Regions from separate parts of the Paenibacillus sp. FSL R5-0766 genome, predicted to be linked through region 2. Evidence: riboswitches for the same ligand, from Rfam matches in the RefSeq annotation. Region 2 holds a riboswitch; each other region holds the start of a gene.
What was found. A riboswitch is a leader RNA that binds a small molecule or an ion and turns the genes downstream of it on or off. The one in region 2 is predicted to bind thiamine pyrophosphate.

Region 1 (8,110 bases), 500 kb from region 2:
CAGGCATTACGGGCCCGTTATCCTTGATGAATTTACCGAATACATATCGGACGAGCGGTCCCAGAATGATTAACTGATATGGAAGCGCAAGGCTGAAGTTACGAGCAATGGTATGGAGATACGTACGGAGTACGGATGACCCACTTAATTGATCAGCGAGATATGCTGAAACCATCCCATACAAGGACATGATCAGAACCATGCCAATCACCATAAAAAATGACATGGCGAGTACACCCAGAATTTTGTTGGACTTGTCAAAGGGTAAGGAAAAAGCAATCTTTCTCGCTATAGGTCCGACAATGAAGGACTCTACCACAAACGCGATGACAAAACATAATATGAATTGAAGCAGTATCTCAAGCGGGGACATCTTACCGAGTAACCCACTATGCCATAAATTGAATGTCATCATGACGACAACCATTCCTGTACACATCATTAATCCGAAAATAATTTGTTCCTTCTTGCTTGTTGGCAATTCTCTCATCCTCTCTGTTTACCTTCGTAATTATAGAGATGAGGAAACCCTCCACATAAGTGAACATTCTGTGAACAAATCTGATTTTTCCAAATTAAAATTTATGGAAGTAGCTATATCTAATAGCTGGTTCTTTCCTACAACAGAAATCTCCAGAGAAAAGACAGTTTGGATAAAGCTGTGATTGCCATTCGTTTGAAAACAGAGCCTTTCTGATTCGTAGATTCTGCTAGTTGCTCACCTTTATTCACACGTGTACTAAGTGTACGTTTGATATCCATAGCTTCTGTTAGTTCGTTGGCGAATGCAGAACCAGAAATGACCACAGCAGATTCGGTATTTAGAAAGGCGGATCTGGGATCAAGGTTATACGAACCAACCATGCTGAGGTAATCATCCATGACAAATGATTTGCCGTGTATGGAATAAGGGCCTTGGTATTCATAAATGGCCAGATTGGTATCAAGCAACCGTTTCTTAGAGCTTAAGTATCCCGCGAAAGCCAAAGGGTTAGGGGTCTGCTGGATTGAATTGGTTAACATGACCCATTCTGCTTTTGGATTCATCGACAGATGTACGGCTTTCTTCATTTTCTTGGTAGGAATGGCATATGGCGTCTGAAGGTACACTTTCGACTTTGCTTGATTGGCGAAATGAACAAATGCTCTCCACATGGTCGGGTCTTTATACAGCCTCTGGATTGGATTGTGAATGAAAGCGACGTGGTCGGAACGAAGAGCCCCTTGAGCCCATTCCTTCGGCAACACTTTAACAAAAGGATCGCTCTCAGCCTGAGCTTTTTTATATAACTCAGCCAGCTGATCCAGCTCTTGTAACCCCTTTGTATGATGCTGACGTTTGGCATGTTTTTCTGGTTTGGTGAATGGATGTTCCCATAACCGATCTATATATTTTTTCATTTCAACAACCGTGCTGTTTTTATTATGGTTTGGATTGTAAACAAGGACATCCCGATCGAATACATAGTCTTTTTTGGGTTGCAATGCCATGTATCTATCACCAATATTTTGGCCGCCAATGATGCCATATGTGTTGTCGACAAGAAAGATCTTGTCATGCAGACGGTTATGCCATGTCCATGGCATAACTATGTTGAGTGGTTCATAATACCTTAACTCCACATTGGGGTGAGCTGCAATGGCATCTGGAATATCACGCAATTCTCCGCGCATGTTGTGAAAAATCCCGTCTAAAATGATTCGAACATGAACACCCCGATCAGCCGCATCGAATAAAGCAGCAAAAAAGAGTTGAGATGTTTTTCCTTTTTGGATGGAGTAATAAGCCAGGTCGATGCTTGTTTTCGCCTCTCGAATGGTCTGGATTCTCACCTGACCGGATTGAAAGCCGTCCTCCAAGAGCAGTACGCGATCTGTCGTACTTCCTGCTGTTAACAATTTTTGCATATCCGTATTTTCAATAGTAGATGGAGACGGAACCAAAAATAAAAGGTAAGCTGTGAAAAAAACGTAGACACAATAGGACAGAATAATTGCGAATATGGTTTTAAGGATCATTCAGTACGCCCCCATATGTAAAAAATAATTATTTATATAGCAGTACTATCTCCTTTTGTATCTAAATTATGTTGTTTAAATGAAGCAAGCGTCTCCGGTCAAGGTCAAACGATCAAAAGCTGATCACTGAAATAGGGAAAGCAGCCCTGATGCGATGAGATATCAAACATCGGATTTGATCCAAGTTTTTGTTGGAAACCTTCCAGATCCTCAGCACTGAGGCTATGGCCCACTCGATGCTTTTGCAATCAGCCAGATTTCCTTATATGATTCGCCACGATAATTATTGAAAATAACACATCTAAACAGGCTGATATACATATGTATAACGGCCTGTTTGATAATTTCATACGTGTCCCCATCCAGTTCCTGACTGGACACGTTCCACCTGCTGGCCTATAATTACACCTAGTAATGCCCGTAACTTCATAGTTTCCCAGGGGAGTCGGAATTGGCCGGCTGAGAGTGTATCCCACCAAGATACTAACCCTTAGACCTGATCTGGATTATGCCAGCGTAGGAATCGGAGTATATCGAAATGGCACAGCCCTATGGCTGAACGCCACCTCTCTAACGCCTGCACGCGTCCCGGAATACGGGACGCTTTTTTAATGTTCTTTTATATAGCCAGAGAGCTAAAAAAAGTGACGTTATCCAGATCTCAACTGGTATAAATCTGTCGATTTATGCAAGATGATTGGATATGAAGCCAAGGAGTACCCCGGGCCAATCGGCCGGACATACCGAAGGAGAGAACCACAGATGAAATGGCGTAAAACGATGGGATTGTTGCTCTTATGCGTGCTTATGGTGACTGTAGCCGCATGTGGTGGCAAAGAAGCTGCCCCAGCTGGGCAGAACGGCAACACAAATACGGAAAGCAGCAACGAAGGTGACACTGCCGCCCTGAAAGATATTAAAGTGGTGCTCGACTGGACACCAAATACGAATCATACCGGCCTGTATGCGGCTGTAGATCAAGGTTTTTACAAGGCCGAAGGCTTGAACGTGGAGATTGTACAACCAGGTGCCGGTGGCGCAGATACGATGGTTGCCTCCAATGAAGTGCCTTTTGGCGTAAGTTATCAGGAGAGTGTAACTCAAGCCCGCACACAGGGTGTTCCATTGGTCTCCATCGCAGCAGTTATTCAGCATAATACATCTGGTTTCGCTGCTCCGGCGGATCGGAATATCAAGTCACCGAAAGACTTTGAAGGTAAAACCTATGGCGGTTGGGGTTCCCCTGTGGAAGAAGCCGTGATGCAATCCATTATGGAAGGCGACGGAGCTGATGTATCGAAAGTGAAAAATATTAACATGGGTGACGCTGACTTTTTCACCGCAGTGAAACGGGATATTGATTTTGCGTGGATTTTCTACGCCTGGACGGGTATTGAAGCCGAACTGCGCGGGGAACCAATCGACATGTTATATGTGAAGGATTATTCAGATGCATTGGATTACTACACGCCTGTCCTCGTAACCAACGAGCAGACGATCCAAAACGACCCCGAGTTGGTGAAAGCATTCCTGAAAGCCACCTCCGAAGGGTATCAATACGCAATTGATCATCCCGAAGACGCAGCAAACATTCTGATCAAGGCCGTACCGGATCTGGATAAGGAATTGGTACTGGCAAGCCAGAAATGGCTTAGTCCAAAGTACACAGATGACGCCCCGCGCTGGGGAGAACAAAAACAGGAAGTGTGGCAAAACTACACTGACTGGATGTTTAGCAAAAAACTGCTGGATGAACAGATCGATGTGAGCAAGGCATATACGAACGCGTTTTTACCCCAATAAAAATTGCTTAAGTTTAACTTTTTTACACAAGAACGAAGAGTGCAGAACCCATCTGAAGAAGCGAAGCGCTCACCTTTATCCCCGGATTTCCTCCATTAGAATTCATTAAAGAAATCCGGGGATAACAGTGATCGGAAGAGGGTACTGCAATCGGAGTGATAAGTGTAAACCTGGTTCAATTCATGCAATTTATCACGAAAGGAGCCGTGATCTCTCATGGCAAGCACATTACTTAGCATTCAGGTTATCCCGAAAACGCCAAATGGCGAGAACTCTTATCCTTACGTAGATCGCGCCATTGAAGTTATTCAGCAATCCGGCCTGAAATATCAGGTGAACGCACTCGACACCACGATCGAGGGGGAACTGGAGGAACTGCTGGAGGTTGTCCGTAAAATGCACGAGGTACTTGTGGAGGCTGGCAGCCCAAGCATCATCTCCCAGATCAAAATTGCCCATAGCCCTACTGGCTTCAGCATGGATACCCTGACGGAGAAGTATCGCTAATGCATGCCTATTTCAAAAGTGTATGGCCGCCCATTGTGGCGGTTATTCTCTTTATAGCGATATGGCAGGGAGCCGTCTCCCTCTTCCATATTGAGAAATGGATGCTGCCTGCACCGTCCGACATCGCCCGCGAAGCGGCAACTCAGGCCGAGCGACTTGGCATGCACGCCTCCGCAACCATTCAGTTAACGCTGATCGGATTCGCGGCTGGCACGGCGGTCGGATTGCTGATTGCGATGGTGCTGCATTTGGTCCCTTTTCTCAAGTCAGCCCTGTATCCTTTACTTATTCTTAGTCAAAATATCCCGACCATCGCGCTCGCACCGCTCCTGTTAATCTGGTTCGGATTCGGGCTGCTGCCCAAGCTGATTACGATCATCCTGGTCTGTTTCTTCCCCGTTGCGGTGGCGGCTATGGACGGCTTGACCCGTACTGACGCGGCCATGATGAACTATATGCGCATGGCTGGTGCGAAACGTCATCATATCTTCTGGAAGCTGGAGCTCCCCCATGCGTTGCCATCCGTGTTCTCCGGTGTCAAAATCGCCGCTACCTATAGTGTGATGGGAGCCATCATCGCCGAATGGATTGGCGCAGACAAGGGTATTGGTTATTATATGATGCTGCAAAAGTCAGCTTATCGCACCGATCGTTTATTCGTGGCGATTATGATTATTGTCGCGCTCAGCTTGCTGCTCTTCCTGTTCATTGCCCTGCTGGAGAAGCTTCTCGTGCGCTGGCGGCCACAGAAGCGATAGTAAAGAAGTAATCTGTATATTAGGAAGTGATGACCATATGAATTGGCAACAGGACGAACACGACCAGCCTGAACGAGGAGCACGCGCAATGGAGCCAAAGCACGGTGAAAAGCTTCACCCGGCTACCCCTGATCGACCTGCCAATACTGCTCCGGTTCCGCCTGCATTGGACGTCGTTGACGTTCATGCTTCATTCCGCGAACGGCGAAGCAGGTTACCGGTTCTGAACGGCCTGTCCCTGACCGTGGAGCAAGGCGAGTTTGTCGCTATCGTTGGGCCATCCGGCTGTGGTAAAAGCACCCTTTTCCATATCATCGGTGGTCTGCTTAAGCCACAGGAAGGCCAAGTACTTATGAACGGTCAGAATGTAACGGGACAGCGTGGCAAGATTAGTTATATGCCACAACAGCCTGCTCTTTTCCCGTGGCGTACCATTGAAGACAATGTACTGCTTGCTGGTGAAGTAGCTTCAAGCGCTCCCCCTCGGGCCGAAGCACTTGCAGAAGCTCGTAAGTGGTTAAGTAGCGTGGGTCTTGCCGGATTCGAGCAGGCATACCCTCATATGCTGTCGGGCGGAATGCAGCAGCGTGCGGCATTTTTGCGCGCCCTGCTCAGTCCGCAGGAACTCATGCTGCTGGACGAACCTTTCAGCGCGCTGGATGCACTGACACGTAGTGACATGCAGCGCTGGCTGCTCGATATCTGGGAACAGAACCGCCGCTCGGTGCTGTTCATCACCCATAATATCGAAGAAGCATTGCTGCTAGCGGATCGGGTCTATGTGTTATCCAACCGACCTGCAACGGTGTTGCACGAGGTACATGTTCCTTTTGATCGCCCAAGACGAGAAGAAATTACGGAGCAATCCGCTTTTCTGGAGCGTAAACGGCAGATTGCACAGTGGATGAGAGAAGAACAGCAGAAAGCCCGCCTATCTTGATAGTGCGGGTTTTTAAGTTATTATTTTCCTTTAATGGGTGATCCACCACAAGGAATTCTGCGTAACATAGTTAGAATATAAATGACCACAAGGAGGAATTCCCTCGTGCATTCTCAAGCTTTTGCACCATTAATTGATGCTCATATTCACTTCGATCAGTATACCCCTGACGAACAACGCGAGATGCTGTTATCTTTCCCGTCTCAACAAGTCGAGGCAGTCATCGCCGTGTCCATGAATCTCGCTTCTGCCCAGGCCAATCTGGAGCTTGCAAAACAACATCCACGTAACATCTATCCAGCCTTCGGTTTCCATCCAGAACAGGAACTGCCGTCCGTTGCAGAAATGAATCTGTTCTTCCAATGGATCGAAGAGCATATCGGACAAGCTATAGCCATCGGAGAGATCGGTCTTCCCTATTACAACCGTCAGGAAGCGGAGAAGGCAGGGCAGCGCTTCGATCAGAGCGGGTATATCGAGTTGCTTGAACGTTTCATCCAGCTCGCCAAAAAGCACAACAAACCACTTGTCCTTCATGCGGTATACGAAGATGCGGATATCGTCTGTGATTTGCTGGAGCAAAATCAGTTCCGACGCGCCCATTTCCACTGGTTCAAGGGTTCTCGCGAAACCATTAGACGCATGGCTGATAATGGCTATTTCATCTCTTTCACGCCAGATATTCATTACGAAGAAGAGATTCGTGAACTCGCCCGGCAATATCCATCGGAGCAAGTGATGGCCGAGACCGATGGACCTTGGCCCTTCGAAGGGCCGTTTCAGGGACGAATGACACACCCGGCCATGACCAGACAGGTTATCCAGGCATGGAGTGAGATCACCGGTATGGGAACCGAGCGGGCCGCCCGGCTCTTTTATCAGAACACAAAGCGTTTCTATGGCTTAACTTAAGTACAATCAGGTAACAGCAAGTACTCTCGCTTGCCCTGCCAGCACAGCACAAAGAAGCCAGTCGGCTTCGCCACCGACTGACTTCTAGTCTACTATTATATATCAGTTGAACTAAATTTTTACACAGGAACGTAGAGGACAGAAATAACCTGAGGAAGCAGCGTTCGCCTAAAAGCTTTCTGCAAGAAAGCTACTTCGGAAGCATACGCTATCACTAGATTTTCACCTTCACAAAAATTGGATCAAAAAATCTGGGGATAACAGCGATCGGAAGGTTGTTCTGTCATCGGAGTGGCAAGTGTAACTACCTTCAGTTCAACTTAACGCTTCAAGAATCCTTTGCCTTCCAGGAACGGTCTCACTTGCAACCTTGTCGGCTCAGTCAGGCGCTTCGCCATCAGTTCGGACCATGGGGTCGTTCGTTCACCGTTAGTCCGTTCTTTCATGTACGCCGTCGTTGTCTCATCATACTGCTCAACACCTTTGATGCTCTGCTCGGCATTATAACGATTATGATGCAGGACTGCATCCAGCGGCAGACGCGGCCGAATTCCCGTTTCCTGATCTGCAACACCAATGCACATGCCATACACCGGATATACTCCTTCCGGCAAATCCAGCAACTCAGCTACTTCCTCAATCCGGGTACGAAGCCCCCCAATATATACGATTCCGAATCCTAGTGACTCCGCTGCAAGAGCGGCATTCTGGGAAGCCAGAGCAGCATCAATCGTGGCTACCATGAAATTCTCTGTTGAATCAGCATACGATTCCTTTTCAGGAAGATGACGTTTCGCAGCATCACTCAGCCGATACAGATCAGCACACCATACGAGAAACACCGGACATTCATTGACGTAGGCCTGATTGCCTGCCAATTCAGCCAGCTTGGATTTCTGCTCTATGTCAGTCACAGCAATGACGGTATAGGCTTGTACACTACTTGAAGAAGAAGCCATCTGACCCGCTGCTACGATGGCTGCAAGCTGCTCATCACTCACCGGGTCTGGCTTGAATTTGCGTACAGAGCGGTGTTTCATCATTAACTCAATGGTTTCATTCATGGCTGTTCACTCCCAATCCTCGAAGTACGAACTCAATTGTCTGCTCAGCGAGTTCGTCTGTATTCATATCCTGATATTCAAAGCCAAACCGTGAATTCTTGGCCCGT
Region 2 (8,110 bases):
CTTCACAAATGCTCAGATGAATCGAAATCGGGAGACCCTTGAAGTATTGGAACGTGAGTTCAATCTGGACTTCCGTATTGAGGAAAAAGTAGTCCCAGGCAGTGGGGTCAAAATTGCCCCAAATGTATACCTGAATCAGGACCATGAGTTCCAGTGGCCAAGTCTGGATGCACCTGAAGATGACGGCAAAGGCTTCTGCCATGCATTGCGTGGTCAGGCAGCTGTGCTTGTAGATGGAACGGTGGTTCCATGCTGTCTCGATGGCGAGGGTGTGATTAACCTGGGTAATGTGCACGAGAAGTCATTCTCGGAGATTATTGAGGGTGAGCGAGCGAACAATCTGGTATATGGCTTCTCCAAACGCGAAGCTGTAGAAGAGTTGTGTCGAAAGTGCGGTTATCGTCAGAGATTTGGAGCCTGATATCTTATATGAGGAAGCCAGAAGACATTCAAGATCACACATTTGGAGACAAATGTAGTGGTCTTTCTTTGTGATCGGGGATTCAAGTGAAGGGTACATACATTACAAATGAGCATACCTGAGGTTGATATCAGCATATTGTTTGAGAGACCTGATATGCAAAAAATGCCGATATGACAGGGATTATGCGTTGTCATGATATATCTGATCTAATGATTATTCTAGTTACCTTCCTTATTTGGTAGGATTAGGTTGTGGGTCGGACAGAGGTGCACCTCTGACGATCTCCCAGGACAAGCTCAGGCTTGTACAATACCAAATAACGAGAGAATAAGGGAGGAATAAAATTATGAAAAAAATGTTGACGTTGTTACTGTCCGCTGGTTTGGTTGCTTCTATATTTGGTGCCGTTCCGGCTGCGGCTGCACCTACCGTTGTAAATTCAACCATTGTTGTTCCAAAGGGCACGACCTATGATGGTCAAGGCAAAACATTTGTAGCTAATCCTTCCACACTAGGCGACGGATCTCAAGCAGAAAATCAGAAGCCAGTCTTCCGTCTGGAGGCAGGGGCCACGCTCAAAAACGTAAACATTGGATCACCAGCTGCTGATGGTGTTCACTGTTATGGCAACTGTAATATATCGAATGTGGTCTGGCAGGATGTGGGTGAGGATGCACTGACATTGAAGTCTGCCGGAACGGTTAACATTACCGGTGGGGCAGCGTATAAGGCTTATGATAAAGTGTTCCAGATGAATGCAGCTGGAACAATTAACATCAAAAATTTCCGTGCAGACGATATTGGCAAACTGGTTCGCCAAAATGGTGGAACTTCCTTTGCAGTTAACATGACGCTGGATAACTCCAACATTTCCAATGTGAAAGATTCGATTATGCGTACAGACAGCAGTACATCACAAGGCAAAATTACGAATACCCGTTATTCCAAAGTACCAACGTTGTTCAAGGGGTTTGCTTCAGGGAAAACGAGCCAGTCTGGAAACACGCAATATTAAACAGAAGATTGAATCGCTTGAGTTGTTAAAGGTTTAAGCCCCGCTTGTGACTGGAAGTAATTTGGAATATAACGCTAAAAAGAGCGTCCCAAGGTCATTGCCACACTGACTTTGAGGGACGCTCTTTTGTAATGCAGATGTCATAGTATAGTTCTGCTGAGCAATATTTTATAGCGGAGGCTCAATTATTTTTCTCCCGGAACTTCAACAATGACTTTGCCTTTCTCGGGGGCAACAGAACCGGTATCGATGGAGCCCAATTTGTTCATGATCTCGTAAGAGGTTTCTTCAAGCATGTGAGAGTACTTAAATGACACGAGTGTATGACCTGCTACGGAAGGACGAGTCCCTGCTTCAGCAACGGCTTTGGTTTTAATAAAGAACAGGTCTCCGATGGTTCCAGCAGTTTTGCTGATGTTGGCCTGCCATTGTAGCAGGGCACTTCCATTTTTAAGGATATAATAGCTGATCAGATCGTTATCCTCAACAACGAAGAAACGATCTTTTTTACCTTGTTCAAAAATGTATTCAATGGAGGAATCCACCGGACCCAAAGGGTTGCGAATGTCCAGACGTGCTTGTCCCAGTTCAGAGAAGCGTGGCAGATGCAATGCGGCTTCACGTGCCACAGTCAGATCGGAACTGTTATATTCTTTTACAATCGTAGCATCTGTAGTGTAAATGTAAGCTTCCTTGGCCTTCTGGTTCCATTGCACCTTGGCACCAAAAGCTTCACCGATGGCACGGAGCGGAAGCATCGCTTTACCATTCACCAGAATCGGCGCGGAGGATAATGTCGCATTCTGACCGTTTTTTTTCATTGTTTTGCTGTTAGGTGTAAGGACATACTTATCGCTGCCTGTGCTAATACTGATCTCTTTTGTTTTGTTATTGTAGCCAAACGTATAGTTGCCAAGGAATTGAAGCTCCGTCAATGCCACGTACGTAATACCCTGCCGTATGACAACATCATATTGAGCTTGAACATTGTTAATATAAGCTGTCGGTTTAGGTTTAGTTGCTGCGGCTTCCGCCACAGTGGATGAGAGTAAGGCTGGTGCCGTGCCTGCGGTGAGTATCGAAGCGGCAAGGACCATTTTCCATGTTTTAAGCTGCCAAACAGAGTTGTAATTTTTCATCAGTATCAATCTCCCTTCTAATGTTTAAGACGGACTGTATAACCTAAATGTTGCATATTATGGAAAGTGAATCGTTAGATATCCCCTTCCTTTTACCCCAAATGAAGCATGATGATTCTTCTAGGGATTGCCACAAATACCCATCTGATGTACATTAGAAGCAATGAAATAAGTGAACCGGGAGCTCAATGAAGTTGGGCTGAGAGAGTGGCCTTGTGCCGCTGACCGTACATCTGATCTGGGTAATGCCAGCGTAGAGAACATGGATTTGCAATATGTAAGGGTGAATTGTGGGAATGAACAACAGACCTCTTTGAACTGTGGTGGTGTATCTGCCAGGGCGGAGGAGAGCTGGTTGATATTCCGTATTTTCGACATCCATCCAATACATCATTGTGAGGATTGTACACTGTGCGTAAGGCCTGCCCGGAATCGGGGAGGCTTTTTCTTTTATTTTTAGAGGTTGTTCAAAAAGTCTGCTTTTGATTACGAAGGATGCCTGACGGCATCATCAGCATCGAATATGGAATTCAGCCGAAATAAGCGGGAGGCTTACGAAGTATGTTTCCTTTGGAAACATTGCGGTTGCTCACGTAGTTTTCCCTACGCTCGGCTACTCCATTTCTAGCTTCATCCTATCTTCTTGGTACTGAAAACCAGTCTTTTTGAACACACACTTTTACAACCCCCACAGGGAACAAAGGAAGGACGTAGAGAACATGGCAACAACAGCAGGCAACAAGCGATTGAAACTAACGGATATTCTGGTAACCATCGTGATCGCAGTAGTGTTTGGGGTGATTTACAAGATATGGGGACCTACATATGACTTGATGAAACCATTTGGCGTTCATGCGGAGCAGATGATCTATGGCATGTGGTTTATGGCGGGCACGTTTGCTTTTGTTATCATTCGTAAACCAGGCGTGGCTATTCTTGCCGAAGTTGCGGCTTCAACGGTAAGTGCTTTCTTGGGTAGTGAATGGGGCATGTCCACACTGGTGTATGGTCTGTTGCAAGGATTGGGAGCTGAGATATTCTTCGCCGCATTTTTGTATCGCAAAACCAATCTGTTTGTCACCTGTCTTGCAGCCGTAGGAGCTGCAGCGGCTTCGCTTTTGCTGGATTACCAGTACGGATATATTGATTCACTCTCGGCCTGGAATTATACGTTATTTATCGGGTTCCGCTTCATTGGAAGTATTCTGATTGCTGGAGTGTTCGCTTATTATCTCGCCAAAGCATTGGAACTGACCGGTGTAACACGCTCACTCAGACCGGTATCCAAACAGGATTATGAGGCGCTGGATTAGATGAGCGGAGAGGGGAATTCGCAAGCGGTAAGTGTAACTAATCTAAGATGCAAGTTCCCGGGAGAGAAAGCCTTGGTATTTCAAGGCTTGTCTCTTTCTGTGCGTCAAGGGGAGAAAGTGCTGTTGCTTGGCCCAAGTGGCTCCGGTAAATCGACGTTATTGCAAATTCTGAGCGGTCTGATACCACGTTCGGTTGAGATTCCGATGAAATGTGATGATATTCAGGTTCCCGCCCAAGCAGGAGTGGTCTTTCAAGATCCGGATACCCAGTTCTGTATGACCTTTACGGATGAAGAGATCGCATTTGTTCTGGAAAACCGAAATATTTCGCGTGAAGAGATGCCTGCTCTGATTGAATATTATCTGAAACAAGTGGGGTTATCCTTTGAACAGAATCGTGTATTGATCCAGTCCATGTCTCAGGGGATGAAGCAGCGTCTTGCAATTGCTTCGATGCTTGCCATGGACCCGGAGGTATTGTTTTTGGATGAACCCACTGCACTGCTGGACGATGAGGGGACTTCCCAGGTATGGGATACCGTCAAACGGATCGCCAGTGACAAAACGATCATCATCGTTGAACACAAAATAAACGAGATTGTGGATATGGTCGACCGCATCATTGTGTTGTCACCTGAAGGAAAGATTGTGGCGGATGGGCCAGCACAGCAGGTATTTACGGATGAACGGGGCAAGCTGAAGGCTTATGGAATCTGGTATCCGGGTGTGTGGGATGAGCACGAGCAGGCAGCTAAGGAAGAAGAGGGAAGTGCTACTGGAGAGCTTCAAGTGTGTGTGGATCACGGCATCTCAAGTTTGGAAGCACAGCAATCGTCTGGCTTATCCGATACACCGGGTATATCCCCCATATCTCACGTCTCATCCTTATCACCTGTATCACCCGCCTCTCAGCCTGCACTGGACTTGCAGCAGTTCACCGGATGGCGTGGGAAAACACCCTTCATTCAGGTGGAACAGGCCAAAGTATGGCATGGAGACTGGATTGGTATTGTCGGAGCTAATGGAGCAGGCAAGAGTTCATTGTTGTTATCTCTGATGAATATCCTGAAAACAACAGGTCATTATGAGGTGGAAGGTCAGCCTTCTGGCAAAACGGAGCAGCTTGCAGATCGAATTGCGTTTGTATTTCAGAACCCGGAGTTTCAATTTGTGACCAACACGGTCGCGGAAGAAGTGGAATTCTCATTACTGGGGGGCAGGCTTACAACGGAAGAAAGACTTGCCAGAACTGATCATATGTTGAATCAATTTGGACTAATCGACCTGTCCGAGCGTCATCCCTACCAATTATCGATGGGGCAGAAACGACGCTTGAGCGTTGCCTCTGCACTGGTGAGAGAGCAGCGAATACTGCTGTTGGATGAACCTACTTTTGGACAGGATGCCCGGAATACGTTCGCCATGTTAGCACAGCTGGAGCAATTGCGGAGAGAGGGAACAGCCATTGTTATGGTTACCCATGATCGTGAAATTGTAAAAAGATATTGCACCCGAATCTGGACGGTAGATGAGGGGAGGTTATCTGATGCAACTGTCGTTTCCTCACCGTGAAACCTGGCTTCATAACGTCAATCCGGGATTAAAGATGATCATTCTGACGATGATGTTTGTCATCGTTATCCTCATTCACAATCTGAATGTAATGGCCAACGTAGCGTTGGCGATGATGCTGTTACTGTGCTGGACAGGTCATCCGTGGTATAGATTGATGCTGTACGCATCACCATTCATTCTGGTGTTTATCTCCACGTCTACAGGTATGATGATGTTTGGTAAGGGTGAGACCACATGGTATAAGTGGGGATTGATTCACATAACCGAAGAGAGTTTCTATCGCGGTCTACACTTGGGTTTTCGCTCGTTGAGCATGGCAGCGGCTGGCTTGCTGTTCGGACTGACAACGAAGCCGGTAAGGCTGTTTTATTCCCTGATGCAGCAGTGGCGGCTTCCTGCAAAATATGCCTATAGCTTTCTGGCCGCGATGCGCATGATCCCGATTTTGCTGGATGAATTCCAGACGCTCCGTTACGCTATTCGTATACGTGGAACACGGCAACGTGGCTCTCGCTGGAACGTGTATGGTACACTCAAGCGTTACGCTATTCCGCTGCTGGCACAGAGCATTCGCCGTGCACAGCGAATGGCGGTAGCGATGGAAGCGAAAGGGTTCACAGATGGCGCGAGCCGAACGTATTACATTCAGATTGGCTATTCGCGAGCTGATCTGTGGTTTGTATTTTATTATATCCTCACCTTAACAGCTGCTTATTACATCGGGGTTACCTTTCCTTATCATGCTACGATGGTGGATGTAAGGTAATATTGGGAGATAGATAGAAATATATTGAGGTAAACAGTAACTTTTTCCTTTTTTTCTGCGTCTCTATTGGAAATACCTTCTAATGGATGGGGATGAACGAGAGTGAAGACGGGTCCTGACAGGCAGAGAACGGGGTACAAATGGATTACCATGACTGGATTATCAGCTGCGCTGTTGACGGGATGGATGCTGCTGGATTCCAAAATGGTCGTGCTTGGAGGACAAGCTTTGGTTACAACACCACAAGCCTTGGGGGCAAGTTCTCAAGTCTTATCAACACAGTTGGCCTACAAACAAGGAGAACCCGTTACACTCATGAATGACATTCCTCTGTTCAAAAACAGAAGGGACGGCAGTGTGGCTGCTGACCAGATGGGGATTGAATACTATACATCAAAATACGAAAAGTATACGTTGGCCTCGGTTCGAGGCGAGTGGGTGCAGCTTAAGTCAACCGATCATGGAGACTTTTGGCTGCCAAGTTGGTATGCCTTGAAGGAGAGCAGAAGCATGACGGAAACAGCTCCCCAAAGCTTCACGCTCCAATCAGGCAGCAAGCTGTATCTGGCTCCAGATAGTTCTACAATCTGGTCTAGTGAGAAAGCGCTAACAGATCAGGCTGTTATTGTTGCAAAGTGGAAAGGATGGTATGGGGTCTCCATTGCCCCACGAGTCTGGAATAAAGAATCCTTCACGTATCGGCCAGGACTCTTCTGGATCAAGGCACAGGCTATAGAACAGCGGATGAATGTGGCTGATAGCTGGTTCCAACAGGATGCATCGCTGCCAACTTCGGTTATACGCCATCTGACAGATGTTAAGCTGAACAAGGCAACCACATCCAAACAAGTGGCTGGGTGGTTAGGCGAGCCGGATTGGAAAGAGAGTTCAAGCAATCTAAATTTCACGGGTGATTCAATGAGTATTGGACAGACCTGGAGATATGAGCGGGAAGATGCGCAATTTCTGGTCACATTCAACAGAAATGGCAGACTGGTCAGAACACGCTGGAATTTAGCACAGGATAATCGAAATGCTGTCGTTTCCGATTGGAACATCAGTCGGGCGGATGAATATGGGTTCACAACAAAAATCTATGGCACAACACTGCCAACGACAATCCCTTGGAAACCGGTATGGACCAACCAGGGGGATATTAACTACACTTTTTTACAAGCAGCCACGGATGATGTACTCCTGATGAAAGGGGATGACGGTGGATTTAGCGGGGATTACTACGAAGGTTCCATATATGCTCTTGACCGACATTCGGGCCAGAAATTATGGGGGATTAATGGGGGCTTTGGAAGACAGCAGGCAGAGGTGGATGCAGAGCGCCAATACGTTACAATCTACACCGATTATGACCCTGACAAGAAAAAATACGTGGATCGTATTCGTCATCTGAACTTGAAGAGCGGAAAGGTCATGTGGACGTACACTCCTAAGCAAAATTTTAGACTAAATGGCATCACCGCTGCTAAGAACGTTGTGGTTGTGGATAACCCGGTTGTTGAGAGCTCAAGCAACAGTTGGTTAACGGTTCTGGACAGTGCAAACGGAAAAACATTGTGGACGCGAAAACTGGCTACGGGTTATGAAATATTGAACAAGAGTGCAGATGACCCTTATGTGTTGTATTGGGAAAAGAATAAGCTGGTTGCAGTCGATCCGCAATCGGGCCGAACCGTATGGAGCTTGAAGGGCAAACGATCCACCATAGAACAATTTTGGAATGATCCATATACTGGTGGAATTGAACGTCTTGATCCCTTTGCAACCACGAATGCTGAAAGATGGCTATCACTAGATAATCAGTGGCTTCTGCTTGATCTGAACACGGGGAAAAAGCTTGCCCAATTCCCTGCTCGGGTAGGA
Region 3 (8,110 bases), 230 kb from region 2:
AAACGATGTGCTCTCGGGCTCCAGACAAGCATCGCCCAGCCACTGCCTTCCACCTTGTTCGCGGCTTCCGTGAATTGATTCTTAAACGCTTCATAACTTCCGAAATCCCGCTTGATCTGCTCTGCCAGCATACCGGAAGGTTTGCCGCCGCCAGCAGGATTCATAATTGTCCAGAAGATCGTATGCAGGTAGTGGCCTGCCCCGTTGAAGGCAAGTTCACGTTCCCAATGTTTGATGAGTTCAAAGTTATTCTTTTTTCTCGATTCCGCCAGCTTCTTCTCTGCTACATTTAGTCCGTCCACATAAGATTGATGGTGTTTGTCATGATGGATACGCATCGTCAGCTCATCAATATGTGGCTCTAGCGCATTGTACGCATAGGGGAGAGGCGGCAGTGTGTGTCCTCCGATGGGAACCGGCTTCTCTTTTACGGGAGGTGCTGTAGAGCTGGGTGTGGCTTGTGTTGTTCCGGTAGAAGGTGGTTGAATGGTTGCGGATTGGATATGAGCTGAACCGGCAGGTGCATTTACATTTCCCTCTGGAGAAGTTGGAGCTTCTGAAGCTTGGCGATGGACGCTTCCTGACTCTGACGTATGCAACGCATTTTCCAGAAAAAGTGATGGCTCCGAATCCGTTTCACGCAAAATGCCAGGTTGGCCAAGCGTATCCAATACGCCCAGAAAATACTCCGACTCGCGGATAAAATGCAGAATGAGTACTTTGGCAAGCGGAACAGCTTGCACAGCAGCACTTTGCTCCAGAAGAACGTATAGCTGTTTGATGAACTCTCTCGATTGCTGCCGAGCTGCCAACACAAGTTGATCGATACAACGAACCATGTAGGGAGCAGGCGGATGGGTTCCAGGCAATAGTTGTTTTAAAAGCTGATTGGCTACTCGCTCACTGTTTGCAAAGGTAACCTCCCATTCCTCCAGTAGCTTGACGTATGGGGGCTCCAGATCAGGAACCAGGGCACGAATGACGAGTGTATGTTCTTTCTCCTGCTCTTTCCAGAAACGGATTTCCTCCAATGTCCGCAGAGGCAGCAGGTGACCATATCCATACCAGTTCATCTTTATTTTGAACCTCCTTCAGATCAAATTCATTGCATGCAGACCGTCTGTTCATGCGTCCCAAGAGTATATTCCGCGAGCTTGTTGTCCTATGAGTGCAAAAAAAGAGCCCCTGAGGGCTCTGAAAAAATTCGGATGATTGAAATTTGGTTATTCTCCACTATTCGTGTTCTGTACATCGTCACTGCTTGTTTTCGTTACATGACTCAGGAAAGTTGAGACACGGCGCAGATATTCCTTTGGATGCTCCCGGAAGATCAACTCATGATGCGCATCCTGGACAATCCATTCATCGGAGTATGGATTGGTCTGGTTGGCGGCGAGATGCTCCGCAATTGGATAAGGCGCCTTCTCGTCCTCTGTGCCATGGATGAAGAAAATCGGGAACGGATAATCTTCCTTTTTCACTTCCTGGTATGGAATCTGTTGTAATCCGGTACCATTCAGAACAGGGAACAACAGATTCATGATCTCGAGTGTAGGCTGACGCGGGAGATCGATCTGGTTATGAATGTTGTGGTACAGCGTATCCGGCTCAAGCAGGAACGTACTGTCCAGAATCATCGCATCCACTTCCTGGGTAATCAGTCCAGTTTGAAGGGCCGTACCGGCACCCATGGAGAAACCCCAGACAACCAGTTCCTGCGCACCTCGCTGCTTGGCGAACTGGATGGCACCCAGCAATTGCTGTGACTCAGCTTTGCCACCTGTGGCTACAGCTTTGTTCACCTGTGAGGCGAAGCCATAATCGAACATGACCACGTTGAACCCAAGTTGATGGGCATAGTGGGCCAGGTCATACATGGGTACCCATGTTTCTTCACGATTGGCACCATAGCCGTGACTGAAAATAATCGTTTTGCTTGCAGCGTTGTCAGCAGGTATATACCATCCCTGCATCGTCCGGCTGCCATCTGCTGCCGGGAACGTGATGTCTTCGTACTTCATGTTCTTGGCCTGCATTGGATTGGAGAAGACCGGCGCTACAATAGGATTGGATAATACCCATGCGATATAACCATGCAGTGCAATAAAACAAAACAGTAGAAAAAATACAACGGAGAGCAGCAACGCTACGATAATATGTTTGAACCGAATCAGCCTCGGTGATAGGGAAGAGGGCAGATCGGACACTTTTGTCTGCAGCGGGGCTTCGCTCTGGGATGTTGGATACATGAATGCCCCTCCTTTGAAGTTCAGTTGAAGATAACAACGACATGAAAAGAGAATTGCGTCGATTTCAGAGCCTGCTTCAGAGCGATATCTTAATGTAATATATCTTTATCGTATGTTCCAATATAGTCAAAGTCAATTGATTGAGGGCATTTGTTACGCAATTGTTATATAGTTCTTAAGATATATGGGTAACATTACCTTAGTGTGTAAATTACAGGGGATTAAGTCTTATAAAAAGGAAAAATTTACACGTTGGCATATTTTGATTTTGGCTCTTTTTGGTTTACAGATGAGACCGTTTCTCATATAATTTATGTAACCAAGTTTCATGTGATGAAACATGAGGAGGGCATCATGCCATGGAAGATCGCAAGTTAACCGTCCGGGCTGTGGAACGGGCGCTGGATATATTATTATGTTTTACCACACGCAGTGATCTGGGACTCACCGAAATTGCCAGCCAGATTGGCCTGCACAAAAGTACAGTGCACCGTTTGATGGCTACGCTGGAGGATCGAGGGTTCGTGATCCGCGATGCAGCAACAGAGAAGTACAGACTTGGCATCCGAATCTGGGAATTGTCGGCTCACATGTCCCGCAGTGATGATCCCGCTATTCTGCTGCTGCCTGCGATGGAGCGACTGAGAGATCGATTGGGGGAGACCGTGAGTCTGTACCTGCGTGATGGGAGTGAAAGGATACGGATTCAAGCTGTGCAAAGTGATCAGGCGATTCGCCGAGTTGCTCCCGTTGGTGTTAGACTGCCGCTGTCTGTGGGCGCTTCCAGCAAAGTTTTGATGGCGTTTGCCACGGATGAGGATCGTGAAGAACTGATGAATGGGCCTGAATGGCCGGTGTTTATTGATCCGGCGGTGTATTTGGCGCAGATGGGAGATATCCGGGATAACGGATATGCGACGAGTTATGAGGAACGTGAGCCGGGAGCTGCCGCGGTATCTGTACCGATTATGGATCGCAGAGGCAATATTGCAGCCGCACTCTCGGTCTCAGGGCCTGTCAGCCGACTCTCACAGGAGACATTGCATGAATACGCACCTGTGCTAAAGGAAGCGGCTACGCAAATGGGGCTCATGTTATCCTGATGTTGAGGTAAGGTTATTCTCCAATTGAGTTGGTGTTCTGGAATATAAAGGTTGTTTTTATGTTCCGGTTGCGCTACTCTGTTATGGACGGCCCAGCGGAGCCAGCATCATTGAATATGAACTGCGGCATGTGTATGCCGCAACTTGTTAACGTTACTAGGGGAGTCCGAATTGTCCGGACTGAGACGGAATCGCATGAGATTCCGGACCCTTTGCACCTGATCTGGATCATACCAGCGTAGGGAAGTAATCGGCGATATGACCACAACCACCACATGATGTGACCCTTGTAGGGCTCCGTTAAGGAGCTTCATAAAGGTGCATTATTGGTGATGGACATTAAAAGTCGGTTCCTTCGGGGACCGGCTTTTTTATATACAGGGAACAGGCGATATAGCGCGGATTCTATGGGCCTCTTTTTCAATAACCTGCGAAAGTGGGCTTGGATGAGGAGGGAAGTCACCATAGATCCATGATCTGCGGCAGCCTTCGGTCTGTTGTGAACTGTACATAAATAATGTCTCCCCTGGTCTGGTGTAGGATCGCTCTTTCTTCTCTGCATTGCGCATGATTTGGGACAGGTACGTAAGTGACCTAATGATGAAACCAACCAAACAAGCGAACGAACACTGAGGAGGAGACAAGTGAACATGAGTACAAGAAATCAAACGGGACAACAAGCGATGGAACAGGAACATAACGATCAGCAGGTGGAAAAAGAAACAGGGGCGGCCGGACGGGTTCAGCCCTTTCCCGGCAGCCGCAAAGTCTACATTCAGGGCTCACGGCCAGACATTGCTGTTCCTGAACGTGAAATAGCCCTTCATGACACGAATACTCCCCAAGGGGTGGAGCATAACGAACCGCTGCGTGTCTACGATACGAGCGGCCCGATGACCGATCCCGCATTTCATGCGGATATCCGTGCAGGTCTGCCATCCCTGCGCACACGTTGGATCACAGAGCGCGGCGATGTCGAAGCTTACCAAGGCCGTACAGTTAAACCGGAGGATAACGGACTGAAACCCGGAGGGAAGAGAGCCGGCGCTGAAGAGTACCCCGGATTACGAGGCAAACCGCTGCGAGCACAGACAGGCCGCTGTGTGACCCAGATGCACTACGCGAGGCAGGGAGTCATTACGGCAGAGATGGAGTTTGCCGCCATTCGTGAAGGCGTGGAACCGGAATTTGTGCGGCAAGAGCTGGCGAGTGGACGGGCCATCCTGCCGTCTAACATCAATCACCCGGAGAGTGAGCCGATGTTGATCGGTCGTCATTTTCATGTGAAGATCAATGCCAACATTGGCAACTCTGCTGTATCCTCTTCCATCGAGGAAGAGGTCGAGAAGATGACCTGGGCGGTACGCTGGGGATCGGATACGGTGATGGATCTGTCCACAGGCAAAAACATTCATACCACCCGGGAATGGATCATCCGTAATTCACCTGTGCCGATTGGTACGGTGCCGCTGTATCAGGCGCTGGAGAAGGTGAATGGCGAAGCGGAAGCGCTGACCTGGGAGTTATACCGTGACACGCTCATTGAGCAGGCAGAGCAGGGCGTGGACTACTTTACGATTCATGCAGGTGTACTGCTGCGTTATATCCCGATGACGGCCAAGCGGATGACAGGCATTGTGTCTCGCGGTGGGTCCATTATGGCAGCATGGTGTCTAGCGCATCATCAGGAGAATTTTTTGTACACTCATTTTGAAGAAATCTGCGAGATTATGAAAAGGTATGATGTGGCGTTTTCGCTGGGAGATGGACTTCGTCCTGGCAGTATCTACGACGCGAATGATGAAGCACAGATGGCGGAACTGGCTACGCTCGGGGAACTGACGCAGATCGCGTGGAAGCATGATGTGCAGGTGATGATCGAAGGTCCTGGGCATGTGCCGATGCATAAGATCAAGGAGAATGTGGACTTGCAGATGGAGATATGTAAAGAAGCACCGTTCTATACGCTGGGGCCGCTGACGACCGACATTGCCCCGGGTTACGATCACATCACATCCGCCATTGGTGCGGCCATGATTGGCTGGTTCGGCACGTCGATGCTCTGTTATGTTACGCCAAAAGAACATTTGGGCCTGCCCAACAAGGATGATGTGCGGGAAGGGGTCATCGCCTACAAGATCGCGGCCCACGCTGCCGATCTGGCGAAGGGACATCCACGTGCCCAGCGCCGCGATGACGCATTGTCCAAAGCGCGGTTCGAGTTCCGTTGGCGTGACCAGTTCAACCTGTCACTGGACCCTGAACGTGCGCTGTCCTACCATGATGAGACGCTGCCAGCAGAAGGAGCCAAAGAAGCTCACTTCTGCTCCATGTGCGGACCAAAGTTCTGTAGCATGCGCATCACGCAGGACATTCGTGCCTTTGCGGCGGACAAAGGATTGTCCGAGAATGAGGCTGTAGCTGCCGGGATGCAGGAAAAGGCGGAGGAATATCGGACACGCTCCTAGGCGCCGGTACAGCGCAAGCTGGGCAGTCTGACATCGTTTGAAGGTGAGAATACTGCTATCATGTCGACTTTTTCATCTTATTGATCAGCTTCCTGATACTTTTTATCAGCATTATGGTTGATTGTCTAGCAGATGTTTAATAAAATGAATGTAAGTAAACACCAATAAGAGTAGCCAGGCCAATGGCTACTCCTGCACAGCATTTGCGGTGGGTATTCCTCCGAGTGCAGCAAGTTCAGATGAAGTGACCCGTCAGGCCGTCAACCTGTGGCGGGTCACTTCTTTTTACGATCAATGTATGTCAGGAGCGCAATAATTAACATCGCGAACACGATTACATCGTTAAAAGAGAAGTTCATAGGATCACCTCCCACTGGGGGCAAGCCTATTTCCCACCACAGTAGTTTTCACATGTTTTAGCGATTGTAAAATTTCACTTCAAACCAGCCACTACTATCGAGCCAGGCCCAAATTATTCTCCAAATACGTCGCAAGCAATGCCAGCGGGCTATGGATTGGAATACCGCGATCTATTGTAACCTGTGCAGCAGCGGGAGCCATAGACAGTTGGGCTGCCACTACCGTTTTATCCGGATACTGCTCAGCAATCTGATGTAAGCCTTCTCGTACCGCTTCGAGATATCCTTGCTGATCTCCACGCATAATCAACTCAAATGTCCCAGAGATGCACACTGCTTCCGTCTGAGATGTCTTGGCAACGTGTAGTTGCCCATTCTCATCCTCTTGCTGTAATGCCTGATTCACCCGTGCCATCGTTCCTTCAATAGTTGCCGGGTTGGTGAATGCGATGATGTAATCTCCTGGTACTCGCCGCATCTCCTGCAATAACGGATCATCTATGCCGATCACAGGCACAGGGACCTGTGTGGCTTCCTGCTCCAGTACTGTCGCAAACAGAGTACACGTGACCAGAATGGCATGGGCATGACACTCGGCGATCCATTGGAGCGTCTGGGCTACTTTCTTGTGAATGACGACCTCGTTAAAGTCAGCGTCATGTTTAAGACGATCCAGACCTGGATCGACATAATGGACCAATTCAACTTCATAAGGAGCAAGCGTCTCTTCAATTAAGGCGATGTTGGAATAATGAGCGTGAAAACAACCAATGGTGATCATGTGCTAAGTCCCCTTTAACAGTTCGTATATGTCATGGATCTTTTAGATATTTAAACCATTATAGAAACATGCCTGAGAACTGTACAGTCGTTTATGGCTCCACGCCAATAACCGCCCTTCCGCCAAGCTGCGGAAAGACGGTTGATAACCTGACTCGACTAGGGTCGGTCCGGTGTCCATTTTTATCTAAGGGAAGGAGAAGCGTTTTTCTTCGCCATTTTTTGCTGTAAAATTTCATGAAAGGATAGACCTTGAGTGTTCTCATTCTCCTTTTTAGGAGCAGTGGTCGCCGTGTTGCGCGGATATTGGTGGTGGTACGGGATCATTTGCTGAATAGGCATGCGGATCATCTTGGTTCCTCCTTTAAAGCATTTTTTTAAATTATTTATTTCGACTGGTTACCATGCCAGGTGCGCATATAGGTACATGTGACTTGTTAGACGAAATAGATGACTTTAGAATGTAATTCCAATTGGATTGTAGTGATTTTACCCGGTTTTAAGGAGATGTAAACGGTTTTAGGAAAATTCAGGAGTAAAGAACCTGATATGAGAGGTTTGATATGGGAGGATCGAATCGGTTGTTATGTGAATAGTCCCAATTTTAAGGAAGTCAATGGTACCCGCTTATGAGGCATATTGTCTGGTTAAATGATGCAAAGCATGCTAACTAACTTGGTACCATGGTCGGGTTGTTTAGGTGGTAATGTAGTTCCGGATATAACAAAAAGACTGCCGAGCGAACCCGGCAGCTTTCGTGATATGAAAAAGGATGCGAGGAAACTTTGATCCTGTATGAGGTGGCATTGTGTTGGTTTTATCTATTTTGATGAACAGCGATGTATATATCTACTTGTACACTTTCGGGATTCAGGCTGCGTTCATCATATAATTCAAAATCCCCGGTGAACGTACGATCGCTTTGTTTCTCCCATGCCCATACGGCTCCCCAGGCTTCGCCAACAACCTCTGCCATCGCTCCTTTTCTGGAGGTGAATACGGCGTAAGTTGCAGGAGGGAGTAGAATGTCATTCAATCCTTCAGGCAATGATTCGTTCGGACTGACCTCATGCCCTACCAGTATGGTGTATTCTCCGGTTATGCCATCGGTGTAATCCGTGTAACAACCATAGCGAATAACTTCGGGTGCA
Region 4 (8,110 bases), 2.7 Mb from region 2:
CAAGCCGAGTATTTACGGGTCCCATTTGCCAATTTTACCCATTTTAAAATCCCTGAAAACTGCGAACAACCGGACGAAAAGCTAAGCTTGATCGCCGATGCCATGACGACGGCATTCTGGAGCGTAGATAACGCCGGCGTTAAGAATGGAGATACGGTCATCGTGCTCGGCTGCGGCCCGGTCGGACTCCTGGCCCAGAAGTTCTGCTGGCTGAAAGGAGCTAAGCGGGTCATAGCCGTCGACTATGTCGATTATCGCTTAAAGCATGCAAAGCGAACAAACAATGTGGAAATAGTAAACTTCGAACAGGATAAGAATATTGGGAACACTCTCAAGGAAATGACCAAAGGCGGCGCCGATGTTGTCATTGATGCGGTAGGAATGGACGGCAAGATGAGCGATCTTGAATTTCTAGCCAGCGGTATGAAACTGCAAGGCGGCACCATGAGCGCATTTATCATTGCATCTCAGGCTGTTCGCAAAGGTGGCACCATTCAAGTCACTGGGGTATACGGCGGACGTTATAACGGATTCCCGCTCGGTGATATCATGCAGCGAAACGTGAATATCCGTTCCGGACAAGCTCCGGTCATTCACTACATGCCATACATGTACGAGTTGGTTACGTCTGGCAAAGTGGACCCTGGCGACATTGTTACGCACGTCATTCCGCTCAGCGAGGCCAAACGGGGCTATGAAGTGTTCGATACAAAAACGGACGATTGCATTAAAGTCATCTTAAAGCCTTAAATATGAATAGATACATGGGAGGACAATCTGAATGGATTCCACATACGCTTTGCATGAGATGCTCGAGGTACATGAAATAGCTGCGTTCAAGACGGTTTGTATGACTAAATCCAAGACCATGCAAGCTCTGGTAACCGACCCGGAGCTCAAGCAAATTTTGCAACAAGATGCGATCTTATCACAACAGCAGCTTCAGGAGCTCGGTGGAGTGCTGTCTAAAGCGACTGTATAGGAGATAAAAAAATGAACCCAATATTAGAACACATGACTGGTCTTAATACGCTGACCGATGACGTGATCGCAATGGATTTTTTGATGAACGCCAAGAGCGGTGTCAGAAACTACGCCATGGCTGTGACCGAATGTGCCACCCCCGAAATCAAACAAATTTTGATGAAACAGCTCGATGAAGCCATAGATTCTCATGAAAAGATATCAAATTACATGGTGCAGCATGGTTTATACCACCCTTACCATATTGCAGAGCAAATTCAGCTCGATCTGAAAAACATTCAGACTGCTATGAACATTCCGTCCTGACACCCTTTTTGATTTTAGCCAGAGACTTCAGAGAACAAAATGTCCCTGTGTCAAGAATTTCAACAATGAAAAAAGGCGGATACTATCCGCCCTTTTTTTGGCATCGTCACGAAACACGCTTATTGCAAGCGTTCCTTTACGTATTCTACTTATTTCTATCCTGAGACTGTTTATGGCCGCTGCTCTCTACTTTAATTGACTACAGTGAACATAAGGCTCCAGCCTCCATGACATCTCCCAAAAATCAAGCTCAAAGCGACTGCACATCACGAAAATATCTTCCATCCGTTGGTACGTGCCCTCGCTACAGCCTTCTAATAGCTTATCCGTTAACGTCACTAGGGATTGATTGTTGCTGTTGTATTCAGAGGAAGCATATCCTGTGATCCACTCTCCGTAAAAAGGATGATCAGCTGCGCCTGGCTTTTGGGCAAGGACTTGACCAATCTCCGCATAGCTCCATGAGCAGGCCAGAATGGATACAAGTACTTCTGCTATGCCACCCGCATGGGAAACAGAGAGCATATAGTTAGTATAGGCTGCATTTTTCAGTGCAGGTTTTACCTGGAAAACATGATCCTCTGTAATTCCTAATCTCTCCATATAAGAACGATGAATTTTCATTTCACCATTCAGGATGTTATCTACGTTTTTACTAAAAAACTGCATCAATTTGGGGTCGTGCGACTTGACAATACCTAGTGCAAATACACGGGCATAATCGTACAGGTACAAGTAGTCTTGCAGCAAATAATAACGAAATTGTTCAACCTGTAAAGAACCATCTCCGATCCCTTTAACAAAAGGATGCTCAAGACATTCCTTCCACACAGGCTGTGCTGCCTGATATAGTCTCTCTGAAATAGTCAACATGTGTTCCTCCAATTCATAATGTACGTATTTAAAAACAAAAAAACGAAACATCCATAGGATGTTTCGCAGACAAATACACTAAAACAAGGGGGTTCGCATGAGCTACCCAAGTACAGCGTTTCATCGTTGCATCCCTACGTTGGCATGATCCAAGTCAGGTAAGGTCGGTTTAACACCCTCTCAGCCGGTTAAGGCTCCCTCGCAAACGGTTGTATGTAGTTGATTACTTTCTTATTCCCATAAAAGAAAAAATAATATCCATTTAGTATATCAAGGGCTGTTAAATATAGTCAAGGCAGATTGTATCCTCCCTCATCACCTTCGGTGACGTATGTAAACGATGGAAACCATCGCAACAATGGTTGAGTTATAGCCACTGTTATGATGGTTTCTATTCTTGCAACTACTGCCGATGGTTTAATGCCCGAGTTTGTTCTTTCCGACAAAAGTGAGTATTCCGTACTGGGAAGTGTTTCTCCAGCTCTCATTGGTCGTATCATTCCATTTAGCTACGCTCTGCTTACCTCCGCCCTGGTTGTCGTTAATTTGAAGCTCGAAGCCGAGAACATTTCCTGTTTTGGGCGTCAATGATTGTAAATGAATTCTGGCTTCTACGAGATATCCTTTATTTGTTTTCTTCACAGCACTTACAAGGCGTCCAGGTGAGGCACCCCCTGCAAAGGTTCCTACATTGTCTGCACTGATTCTGAACTGGGCATCATCATATTGAAAATACGGTGTGCGCTGGTGATTCTCGTCCAGGAAAATCTCAACCGAATCCTGATCCCATGGGTTGATGCTGTCTGTAATGATGTTTGGATCAGTGACGTCGATCAGCAGGTATAGATACTCACCTGACCACATTGCGCGAGCCACTGCCTCTGCACCTTCGCTCTGGTTCAACCGTTTAACTTCAAATGGTGCAGCCTTATTCCATGATGTGTCTTTCTTCCCATCAATCTGAACAATCCCTTGTACAGCTTGTGCAGATTTGGGCATAGGGGCAAGCTGAATCACGCCGTATTTGCTTGTATCCTGTTCCTGAGATTGTGTTCGATCATTCCAGTACAGTGGATTATAAGGTTGTGTCCCACTTGTAGCGCCATCAGCCACACGAATATCCATGCCAACTTCATATTCTGAACCGACTTGGATACCACTCCATGGAATGGACAATTCAACCTGATATCCGGCTTTGGTCTCACGTACACGATATGAACGTTGCTCCGCACCCTCAACTTTGCCCGACCGCTTAATGATTACGTGTCGGTCATCTGCTTCATATGAAGTGGTCTTGCCATTATTGAGATCAACAAAGATATCTACTCTGTCATTCACATCTGCCTTCGCATCCTGAACATCCACGAGGATATACAGGTTACTATGATCCCATAAGGTGCGGAAACTGGCTGATCCCGAAGAGTCACCCTTCAGTGGAGTAGACACCGCTTTGTTCCAGAGCGGATCTTGTGACTGTTTTTTGATATCCGGTTTACCCGAAAGTGAGACGGCTCTCTGCGTCAACACAGGCAAACTGGATTCATCCACGAGTCCCCAGTATGCCTTTTTGGCCTTCAGGGCTGAATCAAACAGCATAGCCTGGTTGTTGTAAGACTTCTCATCTTGGAGTCCCCATAAGGTAACTGAAGAAATGTGGTCTTTGTGTTTTTTGTACAAATCCAACAGTTCCTTATATCGATACGCCTGCTTTACTGCAACTTCATCGGACATCTCTTCACCAAATGGAATTCCGCTATCCACATCCAGTTCCGTGATCTGAATATCCAATCCAAGTTCGGCGAACATGTTGATCGTTTTTTCAATTTCCTTGATGGGCGGGGATTCCAGGTTATAGTGGGATTGCAAACCCACACCATCGATGAGCCCTTTCTCTTTCAGTCGTTTGACCAACTGATACATATGCTCTCTTTTCTCAGGGATTTCCGTGAAGTATTCGTTGTAATATAATTTGGCATTCGGATCGGCTGCACGAGCGAATTCATAGGTTTTCTCAATGTAATCCGGACCGATTAGTTCATAAAAGGGACTTTTACGTAAACCGTTGGCATCACCATTGCTATCCGCAATCGCCTCGTTTACCACATCCCAGGCATAGATCTTACCTTTGTATCGGGTCATGACGGTTTCAACGTAATCCTGAATCCGGGCAAGTAGTAATTCTCGACTCGCAGGGTTACCCTGAGGATCCTTGAACATCCACTCTGCTGCATCAATGTGCCACAACAACGCATGTGCGCGTACGCCCATACCATGCTCCTCGGCGAACTGAACATATTGATCGGCTGCCTCGAACTCATAAACACCTTCGGAAGGAGACATGTACTTCGGCTTCATCTCATAGGTTGCGGTCAAGCTGTTAAAGTGCTTTGTGAGCAGTTTTCCATATGCGCCTTCCAACTGCCAGCGATACACCGCTGCACCAATGGGGAAATCATCTTGATACAGGTCCTCCAGAGACCGAATACCTTCTTCAATCTCCAGTTGCTCGGCCAGAGTAAATGATACATCATCCACATAGAACGATAACGTATCTACGCTATCTTCAGAGATGTAGGGTGTTTCGATGAACAAATTCAATTCAGTGGGATCATCGCTATACTGAAATTTTCCGGTGATCTTGTGCCATGTATTCCATTCTGCTTTGGCAATCTTCACGCTGCCGATCGGGTTCCAACTTTCGGCAGTTGTTTTTTTATATGTGGTGAGCTGTAGTGTTTGATCCGTGGTGGGCTCCTGAGTAAGTCTTACATATGCTGCAATTTCGTACTCTTGGTTACGCTTAAGCAGATCCTTCATGGAAAACATCGGTCCATGATAGGAACGCTCACGGTTGGCGACCAGCATGCTGGACTGACCTTCGTGTGCTTCCTGCTGTGTCACTGTCAGCCTTTCGTTACCTGTACGTGGAGTCCATCCCTGAAGTGTACCGTCTTCAAAGTTTGTGCTCAAATGACTTCCCTCCACTTCCGTAACTGCCTTGGCTGCATGTGAGACATTCGAAAATGGAAGCATGGCGAGTACCAGCACAAGAACCAAGGCCGTTATATTCCATTGACCTAACCGTTTCATACAATTCCTCCTCTTGATTTGGTCTAAGTATTTCTGAACGGATTAACATCCAGATAAATAGATTATAGTTGTTTAGATAGCGCTTACATATAATAAATTTCCAATAATTATAATAAAAAGTTATCAATTGGTAATTATGATTTTAGGAATCAGAAGTTCGTTAATCATGGAATATCAAAAAGCCGCTACATATTTGCAAAAATAAAAGACCGTTTCCCGATAAAATACGAGAAAACGGTCATAGTTAGAAAATATCTTCCCGAAAAAGAGTTAAGGGAATACAACTTTAACTTTGCTTTATAATCGTCCATCATCACCCTGTTCCTCCTGGACAATTCGAGCAATGTGAATCATCAAATATAATAATTCCTCGTTCGATATGGAGATGTCCAGCATATTCTGCACGTAGGTTTTGATCATCTCCGCGCATTTGTATTCAAGCGGATGCTCCTTCACCATGTGTTGAAATATAAAATCTTTCGCCGAATTGCCCAGACGCCCTTCTTGTAAACGCTGGATGAAGAATTGCAGATGTGTGACAAGTCTCACATAATGAATGGAATTTTTGTTCAATTGCATATCAAAGGTGTATTGTATCAGGTTAAAAATATCTTTTAACATCTTAACGGATTGCATTGTGCGCTCCATATTCTGCTCATGCGTTTGGGCATTCACGAAATGAAAAGCGATATTCCCTGCTTCTTCTTCCGGCAGTTCAACCCCCAGTTCTAGATTCAGCAACTGAACGGCTTCAAGGCCAAGTTCGAATTCAACAGGGTGAAACCTCTGGATCTCCCATAACATGCGATTCTGTAATGCTACACCTTTTTTCCATCGTTCAATGGCAAACGACAAGTGATCCATAAGCGTAAAGAAGATTTGGTCGTCAAGAGACAACTTTTCTTTTGCATTGGTAATCAGTTTGTTTATGACATTCACATGTTTTTCTGGCATGTTTTCGATGGTTCGTACGTAAGCCTGGGCAGACGGATTATTTTGCAGAATAAATCGTTTCTGGATATGCTCCTCATCGAGTCGCTCGCCAACTTTGCCTTTGAATGCCAACCCTTTTCCCATGACAATCATCTCTTGCCCCTGTTCATCTTTGGTCAGAAGCAAGCTGTTATTTAATATTTTGATTACTTTCATGCATTCATCACGATCCTTTATTCTTTCGTGACCGCCTGATCCGGATTTCCGATACATCTGCCATTCTGTTTAATGACCTCTTGATACCACGAGAAGCTTTTCTTCTTCAAACGCTTCAAGTCTTTCAGATCCTGTTCACCGCGGTTTACATAGATCATTCCATAACGTTTCCCATAACCCTGATGGGTGCTTACCACGTCAATAACGGACCAAGGGCAATAACCAATCACATCTACTCCATCTGTTAGAGCCAGTCTGATCTGTTCCAGATGTTTCTCAATAAAATCAATCCGGTACGTGTCGTTAATCGTGTAATCTGCCTCGAGTATATCTGGGGCTCCTATACCATTTTCCGTAATTAGAATCGGGAGACCATATCGTTCACATACCTTACGCAATGTTAGCCTTAGGCCAATCGGATCGATGACCCAGCCATATTTTGTTTTTTCGGTATAAGGATTCTCCGCGGCTCGGTAGACTCCCTGCTCACCAAGCATAATTTGCTGATCACCCGCACGAGCTGTAACATCCGACGCATCTCCCATACTGGCGGCAATGGTTGCCGTCGAGTAGTAGTTGATTGCTACCAGATCGGGGCGGCCAGACTGGATATCTTCCATGTCACCCTGCTCAATAACCGGCTCGATGCCGCGTTCCTGTACATAACTCCAGAATAATGGATTATACCGTCCCCACACCGATAAGTCGAGAAAACCCCATCCGCGAATTGTCTCCCAGTTATGTGCAGCGATTGCATCTGCTGGTCTGGAGGTTGCCTGGTACATGGAGGTCATGTTTAATGCAGGACCAATCTTGCCTTGCGGGAGCATATCATGAAATAGTCGCATCGTTCTGCCTTGAGCCACAAACATGTGATGATTTTGCTGATACAGTTCCTTACTGGAAGGCAGACGTCCGCCTTTTGGTGTACCAATAGCACCGGGATGGAGAATCATTGTATTCTGCTCATTAATGGTCAACCAATATTTCACTTTATGCCCGTAATGCTCAAACAAGATACGCCCGTACTCCACAAAGGCATCAATCGTCCCCCGGTTGTTCCATCCTCCGGTTTTCTCAAGCTCGTAGGGTAAGTCGAAATGATACATGGTCACAATGGGCTCAATACCATGGAGCAGCAATTCGTCAATTAATTGGTGATAAAAATCGAGTCCCTTTTCATTAACAGGCCCTGTGCCTGAAGGCAAGATTCGAGTCCATGCAATCGAAAAACGATATGCTTTGAGGCCCAGCTCTGCAAAAAGCTTCACGTCTTCTCTGAATCGGTGATAGTGATCGCTCGCAACCGTGAAATCGGCGGTTCCAGCCGGATGATCACACATATCGATGACGGACAGGCCTTTGCCATCTTCGTTCCAGGCTCCCTCGACTTGGTAGGCCGAGGTAGAGCCTCCCCACAGAAATTCATTGGGGAATGGTTTGGTGTGTTGATATAACATCTCAAACACTCCTTCATTTTAATGTTGATTAAGATATATGACGGACCATATTAAGCTTGTTACGAAAGGTGGATAATCGTCGCTCCAACCTCCACAGGACTCTGCTTCTCCAGCTTAATGTCCGGGAAACGATCCGAATTGGCGATAATGATCGGGGTTATGACTTCGTAGCCTTCTGCCTTGATGGCGTCGATATCAAAGCGGATCAACAAGTCCCCCCGTTTTACGCGATCCCCTACTTTAATGGA

Region 1: linked by a shared signal. The riboswitch ahead of MKY66_RS02330 (ABC transporter substrate-binding protein) and the one ahead of MKY66_RS04550 (ECF transporter S component) in region 2 are both predicted to bind thiamine pyrophosphate.
Region 3: linked by a shared signal. The riboswitch ahead of thiC (phosphomethylpyrimidine synthase ThiC) and the one ahead of MKY66_RS04550 (ECF transporter S component) in region 2 are both predicted to bind thiamine pyrophosphate.
Region 4: linked by a shared signal. The riboswitch ahead of tenA (thiaminase II) and the one ahead of MKY66_RS04550 (ECF transporter S component) in region 2 are both predicted to bind thiamine pyrophosphate.

The regions. Positions count from the first base shown of each region.
Region 1 is NZ_CP150227.1:491,475-499,584, reverse strand. Features, by position in the region: gene MKY66_RS02340 (hypothetical protein) at 1-415, opposite strand, end outside; gene MKY66_RS02335 (phospholipase D family protein) at 619-1,908, opposite strand; TPP riboswitch at 2,448-2,560, shown strand; gene MKY66_RS02330 (ABC transporter substrate-binding protein) at 2,782-3,822, shown strand; gene MKY66_RS02325 (MTH1187 family thiamine-binding protein) at 4,039-4,329, shown strand; gene MKY66_RS02320 (ABC transporter permease) at 4,329-5,087, shown strand; gene MKY66_RS02315 (ABC transporter ATP-binding protein) at 5,125-6,027, shown strand; gene MKY66_RS02310 (TatD family hydrolase) at 6,109-6,939, shown strand; gene nfsA (oxygen-insensitive NADPH nitroreductase) at 7,260-8,003, opposite strand; gene MKY66_RS02300 (TetR family transcriptional regulator) at 7,996-8,110, opposite strand, start outside.
Region 2 is NZ_CP150227.1:991,404-999,513, forward strand. Features, by position in the region: gene MKY66_RS04535 (radical SAM/SPASM domain-containing protein) at 1-421, shown strand, start outside; gene MKY66_RS04540 (pectate lyase) at 771-1,439, shown strand; gene MKY66_RS04545 (copper amine oxidase N-terminal domain-containing protein) at 1,625-2,578, opposite strand; TPP riboswitch at 2,745-2,855, shown strand; gene MKY66_RS04550 (ECF transporter S component) at 3,298-3,891, shown strand; gene MKY66_RS04555 (ABC transporter ATP-binding protein) at 3,892-5,463, shown strand; gene MKY66_RS04560 (energy-coupling factor transporter transmembrane component T) at 5,438-6,232, shown strand; gene MKY66_RS04565 (PQQ-binding-like beta-propeller repeat protein) at 6,335-8,110, shown strand, end outside.
Region 3 is NZ_CP150227.1:756,413-764,522, forward strand. Features, by position in the region: gene MKY66_RS03530 (Fe-Mn family superoxide dismutase) at 1-1,073, opposite strand, end outside; gene MKY66_RS03535 (alpha/beta hydrolase) at 1,224-2,249, opposite strand; gene MKY66_RS03540 (IclR family transcriptional regulator) at 2,609-3,352, shown strand; TPP riboswitch at 3,501-3,614, shown strand; gene thiC (phosphomethylpyrimidine synthase ThiC) at 4,036-5,820, shown strand; gene MKY66_RS03550 (hypothetical protein) at 6,274-6,960, opposite strand; gene MKY66_RS03555 (hypothetical protein) at 7,143-7,310, opposite strand; gene MKY66_RS03560 (zinc ribbon domain-containing protein) at 7,777-8,110, opposite strand, start outside.
Region 4 is NZ_CP150227.1:3,662,431-3,670,540, reverse strand. Features, by position in the region: gene MKY66_RS15815 (zinc-dependent alcohol dehydrogenase) at 1-750, shown strand, start outside; gene MKY66_RS15810 (hypothetical protein) at 782-982, shown strand; gene MKY66_RS15805 (spore coat protein) at 994-1,290, shown strand; gene tenA (thiaminase II) at 1,477-2,163, opposite strand; TPP riboswitch at 2,277-2,374, opposite strand; gene MKY66_RS15795 (endo-1,4-beta-xylanase) at 2,581-5,253, opposite strand; gene MKY66_RS15790 (PRD domain-containing protein) at 5,551-6,402, opposite strand; gene MKY66_RS15785 (glycoside hydrolase family 1 protein) at 6,420-7,862, opposite strand; gene MKY66_RS15780 (beta-glucoside-specific PTS transporter subunit IIABC) at 7,922-8,110, opposite strand, start outside.